2 regions of the Marinobacter sp. NSM genome follow, and region 1 is predicted to be linked to the other one. Evidence: predicted binding sites of a transcription regulator. Region 1 holds the regulator's gene; the other holds the start of a gene.
The links. Region 1 encodes FliA, which starts transcription of late flagellar genes. Its sites were predicted from a motif close to CTAAAGTTTNNNNNNNNNNNGCCGNTAA; they were not measured.
Positions count from the first base shown of each region.

Region 2: a site for FliA is predicted at 5,224-5,251, ahead of ACTZWX_RS16595 (flagellar protein MotY). Genes of this name have one in related genera too.

Region 1 is NZ_JBQTCK010000001.1:44,487-52,138, reverse strand. Features, by position in the region: gene ACTZWX_RS00245 (protein-glutamate methylesterase/protein-glutamine glutaminase) at 1-1,091, opposite strand, end outside; gene ACTZWX_RS00240 (chemotaxis protein CheA) at 1,136-3,229, opposite strand; gene ACTZWX_RS00235 (protein phosphatase CheZ) at 3,250-4,035, opposite strand; gene cheY (chemotaxis response regulator CheY) at 4,056-4,439, opposite strand; gene ACTZWX_RS00225 (RNA polymerase sigma factor FliA) at 4,599-5,342, opposite strand; gene ACTZWX_RS00220 (MinD/ParA family protein) at 5,375-6,187, opposite strand; gene flhF (flagellar biosynthesis protein FlhF) at 6,257-7,573, opposite strand; gene flhA (flagellar biosynthesis protein FlhA) at 7,631-7,652, opposite strand, start outside.
Region 2 is NZ_JBQTCK010000010.1:32,674-40,325, forward strand. Features, by position in the region: gene ACTZWX_RS16570 (insulinase family protein) at 1-646, opposite strand, end outside; gene ACTZWX_RS16575 (hypothetical protein) at 683-982, opposite strand; gene ACTZWX_RS16580 (SDR family oxidoreductase) at 1,361-3,346, shown strand; gene rnt (ribonuclease T) at 3,401-4,066, opposite strand; gene pyrC (dihydroorotase) at 4,104-5,135, opposite strand; gene ACTZWX_RS16595 (flagellar protein MotY) at 5,296-6,222, shown strand; gene ACTZWX_RS16600 (histone deacetylase family protein) at 6,238-7,164, opposite strand; gene ACTZWX_RS16605 (bifunctional acetate--CoA ligase family protein/GNAT family N-acetyltransferase) at 7,372-7,652, shown strand, end outside.

The DNA.
Region 1 (7,652 bases):
TTGGCGACGGCCATGGGCATGCCGTAGATCACCGAGGATTTCTCGTCCTGGGACCAGACCACCGAACCGGACTGCTTCATCATCCGGCAGCCTTCTTTACCGTCTGCTCCCATTCCCGTCAGGATGACGCCCAGGGTTTTTCCCGGGAAGCTGCGGGCAAGAGAACCGAAAGTGACATCCACACAGGGTTTGTAGTTCAGCCGTTCGTCACCCGGCAGGATCCTGACTCTCGCCTGACCGCCACGATTTTCGATCATCATTTGCTTGCCGCCGGGCGCCAACAGGGCATGACCAGGCTTCAGGATATCGCCATCCTCTGCCTGCTTGACCTGAATACGGCAAAGTTTGTTCAGGCGCTCGGCAAAAGCCGGGGTAAAGCTGGCAGGCATGTGCTGCACCAGCACAATGGGAGCCGGGAACGACGCCGGCAGCGCGGTCAAGACCTTCTGCAGCGCCACCGGTCCTCCTGTGGAAGTGCCAATTGCAACCACGCTGTAATGTCTTGGTGCGGCTTTCCGGGAGGGCCGTCTTGGCGCTTCCGGCTGGCGGGTCGGCTCTGGCTGGACCGGGGCTGAGCGGTCGCGGGTTACCGGTCTGGCGGGCCGCTCTGGAGGCTGCGGGGCAGCCGGGCGCGCCCCCCCGGAACGCGGCGCTGCCGGGCGCGCAACCGGAGCCGCAGAACGACCGCTGGGCTTGCTGCCGGCCACGTCAAGAATCCGATCGATGAGGATTTTCTGAAGTTGGCTGGTATCCCGGGCAATTTCCTCGAAGTTCTTGGGCAGGAAGTCCACTGCCCCGGCTTCAAGGGCATCCAGAGTAACCCGCGCGCCCTCATACGTCAGAGAGGAGAACATCAACACCGGGGTCGGGTGCTTTTTCATGATTTCACGAACCGCCGAAATGCCATCCATCACGGGCATTTCGTAGTCCATGGTAATCACATCAGGGCGCAGCTTTTCGGCCAGCTCCACCCCTTCACGGCCATTGGTTGCCGCACCAACAACCTCGATCTGCCCCGAGGCCGTGAGGATTTCCGTCAGCCGTTTGCGAAAGAACCCTGAATCATCAACGACCAGGACAGAAACTGTCATCCATTTCTCCTAAACAATCCTGCATGTTGTCTGCCCTGGCACCGCTAACCGTAATGCTGAAGAAGGCTGGGTACGTCAATAATCAGGGCAATGCGGCCGTCACCGGTGATGGTGGCCCCGGCCATACCGGGCGTACCCTGTAACGCCCGCCCCAGGGGCTTGATCACCACCTCTTCCTGGCCGATCAGCTGGTCCACCACGAACCCGACCTGCTTTGTACCCATGGCCACAATCACCACATGGGCGTTTTCCGGCTCTTTCTGCCCAGCTGCGCCATGTACCAGCCAGCGCTTGATATGGAACAGCGGGAATACCTTGTCACGAACCACGATGCACTCCCGGCCATCGACGATGTTCGTTTTCGACAAATCCAGATGGAAAATTTCAACCACGTTCACCAGGGGCAAAGCGAAGGACTGATCGCCTAGCATGATCATCAGCGTAGGCATGATAGCCAGGGTGAGCGGCACCTTGATAATAATGCTGGTGCCCTTGCCCTGTTCAGACACGATGTCGATCTGGCCGTTAAGTTGGCCGATCTTGGTCTTCACCACGTCCATACCAACGCCCCGGCCAGACACATCGGATATCTGTTCCTTGGTCGAGAAACCGGCGGCAAAAATCAGGTTAAAACACTCATTATCGGTCAGTCGATCTGCGGCATCCTGGTCGTACAGTCCCTTCTCCACCGCTTTTCGGCGCAGAACATCAGGGTTCATACCCGCACCGTCGTCAGAGATGGAAAGCAGGATATGATCCCCCTCCTGTTCCGCTGACAGAGTAACAGTGCCTGCACGGGGCTTTCCGGCCTTTTCCCGCACCTCTGGCATTTCAATGCCATGATCAACGGAGTTTCTTACCAGGTGAACCAGCGGGTCGGACAGCGCTTCGACCAGGTTCTTGTCCAGGTCGGTTTCTTCCCCGTGCATCACCAGGTTGATTTCTTTCTTCAGCCCTCGGGCCAGGTCTCGTACCACCCGTGGGAAGCGCCCGAATACCTTTTTGATCGGTTGCATGCGGGTCTGCATGACCGCCGCCTGCAAATCGGTGGTCACCACGTCGAGGTTGGCGACCGCCTTGTGCATATGTTCATCTTCGCTCTCGGAGCCCAGACGCTGCAGGCGATTACGGACCAGCACCAACTCACCCACCATATTCATGATGTCGTCAAGGCGCTTGGTATCCACCCGCACGGTGGTCTCGGCTGCGGGCGCCGCATCTCTTGCCGGGGCGGCGGGGGCTGCCGGTTTGGCTTCCTGCTTGGCGGGTTCCGGTTGTTTTGGTTCCGGCTTCTTTGGCTCAGGCTTGGCCGCAGGCTCAGGTTTGGTCTCCGCTACGGGGGCTGCACCAGGGCTCTTGCCTTTGCCGTGCAGCTCATCCAGCAGGTTTTCAAACTCGTCATCGGTGATCAGATCATCACCAGTGGATGATTTTGCCGGTTCTTCTGGTTCCCGCTCCGGCGGGGTGTCGTTATCAACAACCGGGGGGCCGGCAAACTGGCCTTTGCCATGCAACTGGTCCAGCAGGGCTTCAAACTCGTCGTCGGTGATCTCGTCGCCGTCTGATCCGGCGTCATTGTCAGAGGTATTTTCCGGTGCGGCCGCCGGCTGTTGATCCGCACCTTTTTCATCGGCCAGAGCATCCAACAGTTGCTCGAATTCTTCGTCGGTAATATCACCGGAATCATTGCCCCCACCCACGGCAGGTTCGGGTTCTGGGGTTGGCGTTGCTGGCGCTGCCGTGTCGCTTTCCGGCTTGGCAAGTTCATCCAGCGCGGCGATCAATTCGTCCGGAGCCGGCGTCGGCTCTTCACGGTTACGAACCTGATCAAACATGGCGTTGACGTGGTCCAGGGCTTCCAGCACCACGTCCATCAATTCGGAGGTAACCTTGCGCTTGTGGTTGCGAAGGATATCGAACACATTTTCCGCAGAGTGACAGCAGTTGACCAGCGCTTCGAGCTGCAGGAACCCGGCACCGCCCTTGACCGTGTGGAAACCACGGAAGATGGCGTTGAGCAGGTTGCTGTCATCCGGATGCTGCTCAAGATCTACCAGCTGCTCGGACAGCTTTTCGAGAATCTCGCCGGCCTCAACCAGGAAGTCCTGCAGGATCTCTTCGTCAGCATCAAGCGCCATGCGTCACCCTCTATAATCGTTCAGAAACCGAGACTGGATAACAGGTCATCAACGTCGTCCTGCCCCGAAACTACATCATCACGCTCCTCAGCCTTGATCTGAGGCCCTACCCCTTTTTCGGCCGATTCTTCTTTTTCTTCAATCTGGTGCACGGTGCCGGTGAGCTGGTCCACGTGGCTGGCCATCACCACCAGGTCAAGCAGGTTCTCTTCGACTTCTTTCACAAGGGCCGTGACTTTCTGGATAACCTGCCCGGTAAGATCCTGGAAGTCCTGGGCCAGAAGGATTTCAGACAGATTGCTATACAGGGTGTCGGAATCGGTGGCCAGGCCCGCAAAGAAGCGATCAATGCGTCCGTACAGTTCCCGGAATTCTGCCGGCTCCATTTCCCGACGGCGCAACCGCTGCCATTCGTCTCGCAGGGCGGTCGCTTCGTCGCGCATGTTATGCGCCACCGGCATGCTTTCTTCGACCAGGTCCATGGTGCGATTGGCCGCCTGGCTGGTCATCTGGACAACGTAGGCAAGCCGATCCGAGGCATCGGACATCTTGGACAAGGCTTCTTTCTGCTCGGCACTGCGGGCGTCTATCTGAAAATTCCGGATAGCCTCGTGCAGGCTCCGGGTCAACCGCCCCACTTCCCGATAGAGGCTCTGGTCGCGAACTTCACTAAGCTCGTTGATCACCGACATTGCCCGGGCGTAGTTACCGGAACTGATGCATTCGGCCAACTCCGAACTCTGCTGCTGGAGCTTTTCGGTTACTTCCGGGTCAAGGCCCTGATGGTTCTCGTTCTTGTCAGTCATGACAGCCATCCGACCCCTGGTTACTGGATTCGCTCGAAGATCTTCTCAATCTTTTCCTTGAGAACGGCAGCAGTAAACGGTTTGACGACGTACCCGTTAACGCCGGCCTGGGCCGCCGCCACAATCTGGTCACGCTTGGCCTCCGCAGTTACCATCAGCACCGGAAGGTTCTTCAGGTTCTCGTCTGCCCGCACCGCCTTGAGCAGATCAAAACCCGACATGCCAGGCATGTTCCAGTCGGTCACCAGGAAGTCGTACTTGCCGCTCCTCAGCATGGGCAAGGCAGTGTTGCCATCGTCCGCTTCATCCGTATTGGTGAAGCCAAGATCGCGCAGCAGATTTTTGATGATTCGCCGCATTGTGGAAAAGTCATCCACAATGAGAATTTTCATGTTTTTGTCCAATGGGACCTCCAGTCAGTAACACCCGGATTTCATTAAGCCTTTTGAAAGTCTAGCAGGCCGCTGCTTTAACCGCTTATTGTGTGTTGTTTGGCCGCGTTGTAAAGCGCCGGTTACCAAAATCTACACAGTTACGCGCCGCGCGGTCAGCGCCGGCCCGGTTTATTCTGGCTCGTCTTCCCGCCAATCGGACAACCGCCCCCTGAGACGAAGGGCCGCCTGGCTATGAATCTGGCTGACCCGGCTCTCGCTGACGCCAAGCACCGCGCCAATTTCCTTCAGGTTGAGCTCTTCCTGGTAGTAGAGGCTCAACACCAGCTTTTCTCGCTCAGGAAGCTCTTCAATTGCCTCTGCCAGGCTTTTCTGGAATGCATTTGATGCAATACCATCCAGGGGATTATCGCTGGCCTCTGTTTCTTCTATCGGCAGCTCCCCGGATTCATTGAGTTCATCAAGGCTAAAAAGTCGGCCACTGTTGGCGTCTGCCAGGGAGGCATGATATTCCGACAAGCCAATGCCCAGCTCTTCGGCAACATCAACGTCCTGGGCCTCGCGCCCGGTGCGGTCTTCAACCGTCTTGATGGCTGCCGCGATACGGCGGGCATTTCGGTGAACGGAGCGGGGAACCCAGTCGCCCTTGCGGATCTCATCCACCATGGCACCGCGGATACGAATACCTGCGTAAGTTTCAAAGGTGGCACCCTTGCCGGTGGAATAGCGTTGCGCAGCTTCCAGCAGGCCGATCATGCCCGCCTGCATAAGATCTTCAAGCTGAACCGAGGCCGGCAAACGGGCCATCAAGTGTAGGGCGATTTTCTTGACCAGCGGCGCATGCTCCTCAATCAGCTGAGAGGGGCCTTTTGCGCCAGCCTGATGGTAGATTCCCAGGTTTTTCGCCAATGTCATGTATCCGGTTTTCTTATAGGACTGGATTCAGATCAGACTTCGACGAGCCGCTCCACGAAAAACTCCAGATGCCCTCTTGGCGAGGATGGCAGCGGCCAGCTGTCCACTTTCTCTGCCAGGGCACGGATCGCCAGCGACGCCTTGGCCCGTGGATAGGCATCCAGAACGGCCCTCTGCCTCTGAACGGCTTTTTTGACGGCTTCGTCGTAAGGCACGATACCTACATATTGTAGCGCTACATCAAGGAAACGCTCGGTGACACGGGTCAGTTTTTCATACAGATGCCGGCCTTCCTGCTCATTTCGCACCTGATTCGCCAGAATACGGAAACGGTTGGTACCGTAGTCGCGATTCATCAGCTTGATCAGGGCATAGGCATCGGTAATCGAGGTAGGCTCATCGCACACAACCAGCAGCAATTCCTGTGAGGCCCGCAGGAAACTGACGACGGACTCGGAAATACCGGCTGCTGTGTCAACGATCAGCACATCAATCTGGTCACCCAGCTCGCTGAAGGCGTTGATCAGCCCCGCATGTTCCATCGGGCTCAACTGGGTCATACGCTGGGTGCCGGACGATGCGGGAACAATCTTGATACCACCCGGGCCGTTGACCAGCACGTCCTTGAGGTCGCACTCGCCACTGAGCACATCCTGCAGATTGCGATTGGCGGTAATGCCCAACAGCACATCGATATTGGCAAGGCCAAGGTCTGCATCCAGCAACACCACCCGTCGGCCTTTCTGGGCCAGCGCGATACCGAGGTTGACGGACACATTACTCTTGCCGACACCGCCCTTGCCGCCGGTAACCGCAATCACCTGAACCGGATGTGGTCTGCTCATACTGTTATCAGTCTCTTACTGCGTTCTTGTGTGGGCACAAAGGCAGCGCACCGGCTGTACCACCGGGCCTCAAGCCCCTTCTGCAACGGCCTGGCCGTGCTGCATTATTTTCAGGCGTTCTACGCCCAACCGCATCAGAGGAATGGCCTCTGCCCGGTGCAGGTCTTCGGGAATCTTCTGGCCATCGGTATACCACGCTACTGGCAGGCCGGTTTCCATGACAAAGCCCAAAGACTCACCCAGTGTCAGCGCTTCGTCAATCTTGGTCATGACGCAGCCTGCAAGGTTTGCCATCTTATAGCAATGCCACACCGATTTCATGATGCGCGGCTGGCTGGTGGCAGACACGACCAGATGGGTACGGATATTGTGATCGCTCCGGGCCAACTCCGCCAGCTGTTCCTGATAACCGCGATCCGAGCTGGTCAGCCCGGCGGTATCAATCAGAACCAGGTGCCGATCTGACAGTTCGTCCAGAATATCATCCAAGGAATGACTCTCGTCCACAACCCGGACAGGCACATTGAGAATACGGCCAAACACGAACAGCTGTTCATGGGCTGCCACCCGGTAGCGATCGGTGGTGACCAACGCCAGGGAATCCGGCCCATGCTCCAGTACATATTGGGCTGCCAGCTTGCCAATGGTGGTGGTCTTCCCAGACCCGGTTGGCCCCACCAGAGCATAGACGCCGCCGGCCTCAAGCCAGTCTTCCCGAGCGGTACGTACGCCGTTGGCCAGCATCTTCAGGGATTGCTTCCAACCGTCTTCCAACCTGCCGGCGCGATGCTGACGGGACAGAGAGGTTGCCAGCTCCGTGCCCAGACCAAATTCCTGCAGCCGCTCGGCAAGCCTCTGCTGAACTGCATTGGATGCCGCGACTGCAGGCTTCTCGGGTGCCGAGGTACGGCCGCTGACCATCTCTCTCAGGGAGTTGATTTCCGCTCTCATGCTCGCCAACTCATCCGAGTAGCCCGCCGCTGGCCGGCCACCTGCATTGCCCACCGAGGTCGACCCGCCAGCCAGCTCACCTGACCAGTCGGCAGCCGGCCGATCGTCAGCCAGTGCACGATCACATTCCGCGCCGACACCCGCCCGCTTCTCCCGCACTTCGCGAATGCGACTGCGCGATCGGTTCAACTCTTCTTCCAGCCGACGATGCTGGTCTGCCTGCAGCTCCGCCAGGCGCGAGCCGTTGGTGGCCTGTGCCGCTTTCTCGCCAAGGCGCTGGCGTGCCATATTTTCGTCATAGTCCAGGGCCGTCACAATTTCGACGCCTCCGTCCACCCGGCGATTGGACAAAATAACGGCATCCGGTCCCATCTCATGACTGACCTGCTTCAGGGCTTCGGCCATGGTCTTTGCAAAAAACCGTTGTACTTTCATAGCGCTTCATCCTCCCCCGGCGTGCCCAAATCGGGTGTTCGCCTTGCCCTGCCGGCCTTACTGGCCAACAGAGGCGACT
Region 2 (7,652 bases), on a different contig from region 1:
GATTCTCTTCAGTGTTTTCCAGGGTTGTCAGGTTACCGACGGCAAACTGATTGAAGGCGTGATCGGGGTTGCCCCCGGCCTTCAGAACAGACAGGAACCGGCGGCCATCTTCCTTGAGCTTGGCGGTGTACTCCGAGTGCACGGCGTTACGTTCCCGGTCGACTAGCTCCGGTGTGAACAGCGGGTGGGAGAACTGCTGGGCGAAGCGGTCTAAGGCCGGCTCAAGGAATTCTGCCTCGACATCAAAAAAATAGTTGGTGTCGGCAAATGCGGTAAAGGCGTTATGACTGCCGCCATGGCTGCGAATGAACTGCTGGTACTCGCCCGGGTCCGGATACTTCTCGGTTCCCAGGAACAGCATATGTTCCAGGAAGTGTGCCAGACCCTCGCGGTCGGCGGGGTCGTTGCCGCTGCCAACGGCGACATTCATTGAGGCGGCAGCTTTGTCGGCTTCGGGGTCTGAGGCCAGAATCACCCGCAGGCCATTGTCCAGTTCCAGAAACCGGTATTCGTTAGGGTCGTTGGGGCTTTTGGTCGGCGATGCGCCGGCAACAGCCAGAGGGCTGAGCAGCACACTGCCAAGTAAAAATAACAAAACAAACTGGAAACGGTACAGGTTCTGGAACACGGGGCGGTCAGCTGTCATGGTGCCTCTTCTGTCCGGTCAAAGTGGGGGTTTTGCTCAGTGCATGATCCCGGATTGGGTGCCAGCGGGTTGCTGGTCCAGGGTTTTGCGGGCAAGGCTGGCGGCTTTGTCGGCGTCCAGTTCGCCCGAAGCGATACGTTCAAGTACGGTCGCCATGATGGCAACGGATTGCCGATACTCGGAAAACTCCGCCTGGAAGGCTTTGTCGATCGCCTGATAGACCGCCTGGATTTTCTCCTCCCGACTACCACTGTTAGCGGCGGTGTCGTTGATGGCCTTCAGGCAGGCGCGGGCGATGGCGATGTAGCGTTCGGTATTCGGGCTGTCGTTTTGCATGCTGGTTTGGTAACTCTCAGGATCGTGGCTAGTTAGTGACGCCGTCAGGCGCGGTAAGTTCCCGATTATCGCATTGCCGGGCGAGCCTTGCATTGCCCATCGGTAATTGTGGTCGCAAGGCTCGCAGCAGGTGGTTACTGTGCTAATCTCAAACTCAGTGTGTCGGCAACAGGGACATTTTCTGCCAGGCGGAAGGCCGGTTTTTAGAGTAAAGGCTCTAACAAAAACAAAGGGTTACAGAGTAAAAGCTCTAAAAAAGTTCGATACATGAAAGTTGCAATTCAGTACAATGCCGGCCAATGGAATGCAGATAAGACTTTAGTCTTACTCGTGCTGGTGTAATGACAACAACAGAGCAACAGGCAGGATGGAGTACCTATGAATTATTTCCTGACAGGCGGTACCGGGTTTATCGGCCGCTTTCTGGTTGAAAAGCTGCTCGCCCGAGGCGGTACCGTGTATGTCCTAGTACGTGAACAGTCTCAGGGCAAACTCGAAAAACTGCGCGAGCGGTGGGGTGTGGATGAGTCCCGGGTAAAGGCGGTCATTGGTGATCTGACCAGCAAGAACCTCGGAATCGATGCCAAGACCCTGAAATCCCTCAAGGGAAATGTCGATCACTTTTTTCATCTGGCGGCGGTCTATGACATGGGCGCCGATGAAGAGTCCCAGGCGGCCACCAACATCGAGGGCACCCGGGCGGCGGTCCAGGCGGCTGAGGCCATGGCGGCCAAGCATTTCCACCATGTGTCATCCATAGCGGCTGCAGGCCTGTTCAAGGGCACCTTCCGGGAAGACATGTTTGAGGAAGCCGAGAAGCTGGATCACCCCTATCTGCGCACCAAGCATGAGTCCGAAAAAGTGGTGCGCGATGAATGCAAGGTGCCGTTCCGTATCTATCGCCCCGGCATGGTGATTGGCCATTCCGAAACCGGCGAGATGGACAAGGTTGACGGCCCTTACTACTTCTTCAAAATGATCCAGAAGATTCGCCACGCCTTGCCACAATGGGTACCGACCATTGGTATCGAGGGCGGCCGCCTGAACATCGTGCCGGTCGATTTCGTGGTGAACGCCATGGATCACATTGCCCATCTTGAAGGGGAAGACGGCAAGTGTTTCCACCTGGTGGACTCTGATCCCTACAAAGTGGGTGAAATCCTAAATATCTTCAGCGAGGCGGGCCACGCTCCCAAGATGGGGATGCGTATTGATTCCCGGATGTTTGGTTTTATTCCTCCGTTCATTCGCCAGAGCATCAAGAATCTGCCGCCTGTTAAGCGCATTGCCAGTGCCGTTCTGGATGATATGGGCATTCCGCCGTCGGTAATGTCGTTCATCAACTATCCGACCCGTTTTGATGCCCGTGAAACTGAAAGGGCTCTGAAAGGCACCGGCATCGACGTGCCGCGCCTGCCAAGCTATGCGCCTGTGATCTGGGACTACTGGGAGCGTAACCTGGACCCGGATCTGTTCAAGGACCGCACCCTGAAGGGAACAGTGGAAGGCAAGGTGTGTGTTGTCACCGGTGCCACTTCCGGTATTGGTCTGGCAACTGCCCAGAAGCTGGCGGAAGCCGGTGCAATCCTGGTGATTGGCGCCCGCACCAAGGAAACCCTGGACGAAGTGGCAGCCGATCTGGAAGCCCGTGGCGGTAATATCCACGCCTACCAGTGCGATTTTTCCGACATGGAAGACTGTGATCGCTTTGTGAAGACGGTTCTGGATAATCACGGCCATGTAGACGTACTGGTGAATAATGCCGGCCGGTCTATCCGACGCTCGCTGTCTTTGTCGTTTGACCGTTTCCACGATTTCGAGCGCACCATGCAGCTGAACTACTTCGGCTCAGTGCGTCTGATCATGGGCTTTGCGCCTGCTATGCTGGAGCGCCGCCGTGGCCATGTGGTGAATATCTCGTCCATTGGGGTACTGACCAACGCACCACGTTTCTCGGCCTATGTGGCGTCCAAGTCAGCGCTGGATGCCTTCAGCCGGTGTGCGGCGGCGGAGTGGTCTGACCGCAACGTCACGTTCACCACCATCAACATGCCGTTGGTGAAAACGCCGATGATTGCGCCGACCAAGATTTACGATTCGGTACCCACGCTGTCACCGGATGAAGCGGCGCAGATGGTGGCGGATGCCATCGTTTACCGGCCGAAGCGTATTGCGACTCGCCTGGGTGTCTTTGCCCAGGTTCTGCATGCCCTGGCGCCGAAGATGGGTGAGATTATCATGAACACCGGTTACCGGATGTTCCCGGATTCTCCGTCTGCCGCTGGTAGCAAGTCTGGTGAGAAACCCAAGGTATCGACCGAGCAGGTGGCGTTCGCGGCCATTATGCGAGGCATCTACTGGTAAGCTGTCTCCAGGCAAGAAAAAACCCGCTTCGGCGGGTTTTTTTGGTTCTGGCAGTTAGCTTGTCGCTTCTTCCTCTGGCTCAATGAGTGGCGGCGGAAAACCGCCCAGCTCTTTCCAGCGGTTCACAATGCCGCAGAACAGGTCTGCGGTTTTTTCTGCATCGTAGGCTGCGGAGTGGGCTTCCTTGTTACTGAAAGGGATGCCCGCCAGTTTACAAGCCTGTGCCAGCACCGTATGGCCATAGGCCAGGCCAGCCAGAGTTGCTGTATCAAAGGTGGAGAAGGGGTGGAACGGGTTGCGTTTGATGTCGGCCCGCAAGGCAGCCGCAAACACAAAGTTGTGGTCAAAGGTGGCGTTGTGGCCGACCAGTACCGCTCGCTTGCAGTCGTGGGCTTTCACCGCTTTGCGGATCGGGGAGAAGATTTCGCTCAGGCCTTCCCGCTCAGGAACTGCCTCACGTTCCGGGTTCCAGGGGTCGATGCCGGTGAAGTCCAGGGCAGACTGCTCCAGGTTGGCGCCTTCGAAGGGGTCAATCTGCTGTACGTGGGTTTCCCCCCGGCGCAGCAAGCCATCGTCGTCCATGGTCAGTATGACGGCGGCAATTTCCAGCAGGGCGTCCCGCTCCGGATTGAAACCGGCGGTTTCAACATCGACAACCACAGGCAGGAAGCCACGGAAGCGTTGGGACATAGGATGTGGCGGCTTGTTTTCTTCTGACACTCGAACTCCGATGTTCGCGTTGTGAATGGATAGTGACTTACGCCATGCGCCAGTGAACGGTTTCACCGGCCTTCAAGGGTACGATGGTGCCGTCAGCCAGGGGCAGTTGCTCTGGCATGGTCCAGGGCTCCCGCACCAGGGTAATGGTATCGGTGTTTCGTGGCAGCCCATAGAAGTCCGCGCCGTTGAAACTGGCAAAGGCCTCGAACTTGTCCAGAATGCCCAGTTCCTCGAAGACGTCGGCGTACAGGCCAATGGCGCCGTAGGCCGAATAGCAGCCGGCACAGCCGCAGGCGGCTTCCTTTTTGTCGCGGGCGTGGGGTGCGGAATCTGTGCCTAGGAAGAAGCGAGGATCGCCGCTGGCAACCGCTTCGCGCAGCGCCAGCTGATGCTTGTTCCGTTTCAGGATCGGCAGGCAATACAGATGGGGGCGGATACCTCCCACCAGCATATGGTTCCGGTTGTACATCAGGTGCTGTGGCGTCACGGTGGCGGCCAGGTTGCCGCCGGTATGGGCGCGCACAAACTCGGCGGAATCCGCCGTGGTGATGTGCTCCAGCACCACTTTCAGGGTTGGGAAGGCCTCGATGGTTGGGCTCAGGACCCGATCAAGAAACACTTTTTCCCGGTCGAAGATATCAATGTCGGCGTCCGTCACTTCGCCGTGAACCAGAAGCAGCATGCCGCACTCAGCCATGGCTTGAAGAACCGGGTAAATATTGCGGATATCGGTAACACCGGACTCGGAATTGGTGGTGGCGCCCGCCGGGTAGAGTTTGGCAGCGACAACGCCGGCGGCCTTGGCTTCCCGAATGGTTTCGGGGGTCATACTTTCGGTCAGGTACAGCGTCATCAGCGGTTCAAAGCCGGTGCTGCCCGCAGCTGCCCGGATACGCTCACGATAAGCCATGGCTGCGGCCGCATCGGTTACCGGTGGCACCAGATTCGGCATGATGATCGCTCGGCCAAAGCAGGCGGCGGTGGCCGGCACCACGCTGTTCAGTACAGCACCGTCGCGCACGTGCAGGTGCCAGTCGTCGGGGCGGGTGATGGTGAGTGTTTTGGTCATGATGGTATCCGCAAAGCAGCCAAAAAAATTTTGTGGATTATATCAGAAGGCGGATGGGAATGTTTTTGCTAATCCAGCCCCTTTGTGGCTCAAGTAATCATTTTGAACGCCGTTAAACAGTCATGTTGGAAACAGACCCGGTTTTCGAGGCGCTCTCACAATGACTTATTCGCTTCGCCATTTACTTCATCAAAAGCTGGCAGCTGCAGGCGTGTCGGCTTTGCTTGCTGTGGCAGCTACGCCTGTTTTGGCGACAAGCTACGGTGCCGGCATTGAGAACAGCCAGTGGTACCTGTCGGAATCTGTGTTTGAGTGTTCCCTGGTACACGAGGTACCGGGATACGGCAGGGCTGTTTTCCGCCATCGGGCCGGCGAAGCGTTGAGTTTCTATCTGGAATCCGAGATCCCGGTGATGCGCCCCGGTCGCGGCCAGCTAGTGGTGGAAGCGCCAGCCTGGCGTCCTGGCGTGGCGCCCCGGGCCATCGGCTCGGTAACGGTCTCTGACCAGCCCAGGGCGGTCACGGTCAGCAGTCGTGAGGCAACGCTGATGACTCAGGGCTTGTTGCAGGGGATGCGCCCGACCGTCACACGAGCTGCCCGTTATGATGACCGGCCCGTGCGGGTCCAACTTTCCAACGTTAATTTCTCAGGCCCGTACTCGGGCTACCGGGAGTGCGTATCCAGCCTGCTGCCGGTGAACTACGACCAGATTCGTCGTTCCCGAGTGCCGTTTGTCAGCGGCAGTACCAGCCTGTCTGATACCGACAGGCAGCTGCTGGATAACATCGTGACCTACGTAATGGCGGATTCCACCGTTGAGCGGATATTTGTGGACGGCCATTCAGACAGTGTTGGCAGCCGCATCGATAACCGGGCGCTGTCCGAAGAGCGGGCGAATGTGGTGGCGGACTATCTGCGATCCCGCGGTATCGATGATGACCTTCTGATTGTGCGTGGGCACGGTGACCAGTTCCCGGTTTCCCGCCGGCACGCGGATAATCGCCGTACCACTATTCGCTTGCAACGGCAGGGCGAGCGCCCCGAGTTACAGCAGGCGAACGGCCCGGGTATGGATTTCTCAGGCTGAATGGAGCGGGACTTCTCAGTAAACCGTGCTGAGCAGGTCAAGGTGGGCGGTGACGCTCTCGGCCAGCGCTTTCAGGTGATATCCCCCCTCCAGAGTTGACACAATCCGGTCGTTTGCGTGGTCATGGGCCACGCTGATCAGCATTTCCGTCAACCAGCGATAGTCGTCCACTTCCAGATTCAGTTCTGCCATCGGGTCGAGTTTATGGCCGTCAAAACCGGCGGAAATCAGTACCAGCTGCGGGCGGAAATCCTGCAATTTCTTAAGCCACGCTGCTTCCACCGCTTTACGGTAGTCCAGAGCCGAGCAGTTGGCCTCGATCGGCGCATTGATAATGTTGTCCGCCTGGCGATGCACATGGGAGTGTGGATAGAAAGGGTGCTGGAAGCTGGAGCACATCAGGATGCGTTCGTCTCCGCCAACGATGTCCACGGTGCCGTTGCCCTGATGCACATCGAAATCAACGATCGCAACCCGTTCCAGGTGGTGGAAGGTGAGGGCGCGCATGGCTGCCAGTGCCACGTTGTTATAGAAGCAGAACCCCATGGATTTGGAGCGCTCGGCATGGTGCCCGGGTGGGCGGGCGCAGACAAACGCGTTGGTCACCTGACTACTCATTACCATATCGACCGCCTGGATATTGCCGCCGGCGGCCAGTCGGGCGGCGCGCAGGGTATCCGGCATCATGGCGGTGTCCGGATCGGTAAACACCCGGCCCCGGGTAGGCTGCATCATATCTAGCTGTTGAAGGTAAGTCTCGGGGTGCACCGTTAACAGCTGGTCACGGGTAATTTCTTCCGGTCGAACCCAGTCCAGATCCCGTTCCAGGTGAGTGTCTGCCAGATACGCGAGGATGGTGGAGATTCGCTCAGGGCATTCCGGGTGCTCCGGGCCCATATTGTGCTTCATGCAGTCATCGTGGGAGAAAAATGCCGTGGTCATACGTCTAGCCTGAACCTGAATATGCTTATTTTTCAGGCCATGTTATCAGGGAAAACCGAAGTTTGTCGTATTTCTTTGGTCTAATGGTTGTGATACCGGATTTACATCAGGAAATACCCATCTAAGATAAGTTATACATTGATAAGTATCCTGTTTTATTGAGATTCTTATCCATATCTTCGTCGCCCATGGTCAGGGAGAGTCACCTTGAGTACCCGCTATCTGGAAAGCTTGTTCAATCCTGAATCCATTGCTGTGATTGGTGCTTCCGAACGGGCCGAGAACCTCGGTGGTATGGTACTCCGGAACCTGCTGGGTGGCGGCTATCCGGGCCGCCTGGTGGTGGTCAACCAGACCGACTACGACAACGTGCACGGGGTTCCTTGCGTCAAGAAGGTCTCGAAACTGGATTTTAGCCCGGATCTGGCCATTATCTGTACGCCACCGGATACTGTGCCGAAAATGATTCGAAAGCTCGGCGAATGTGG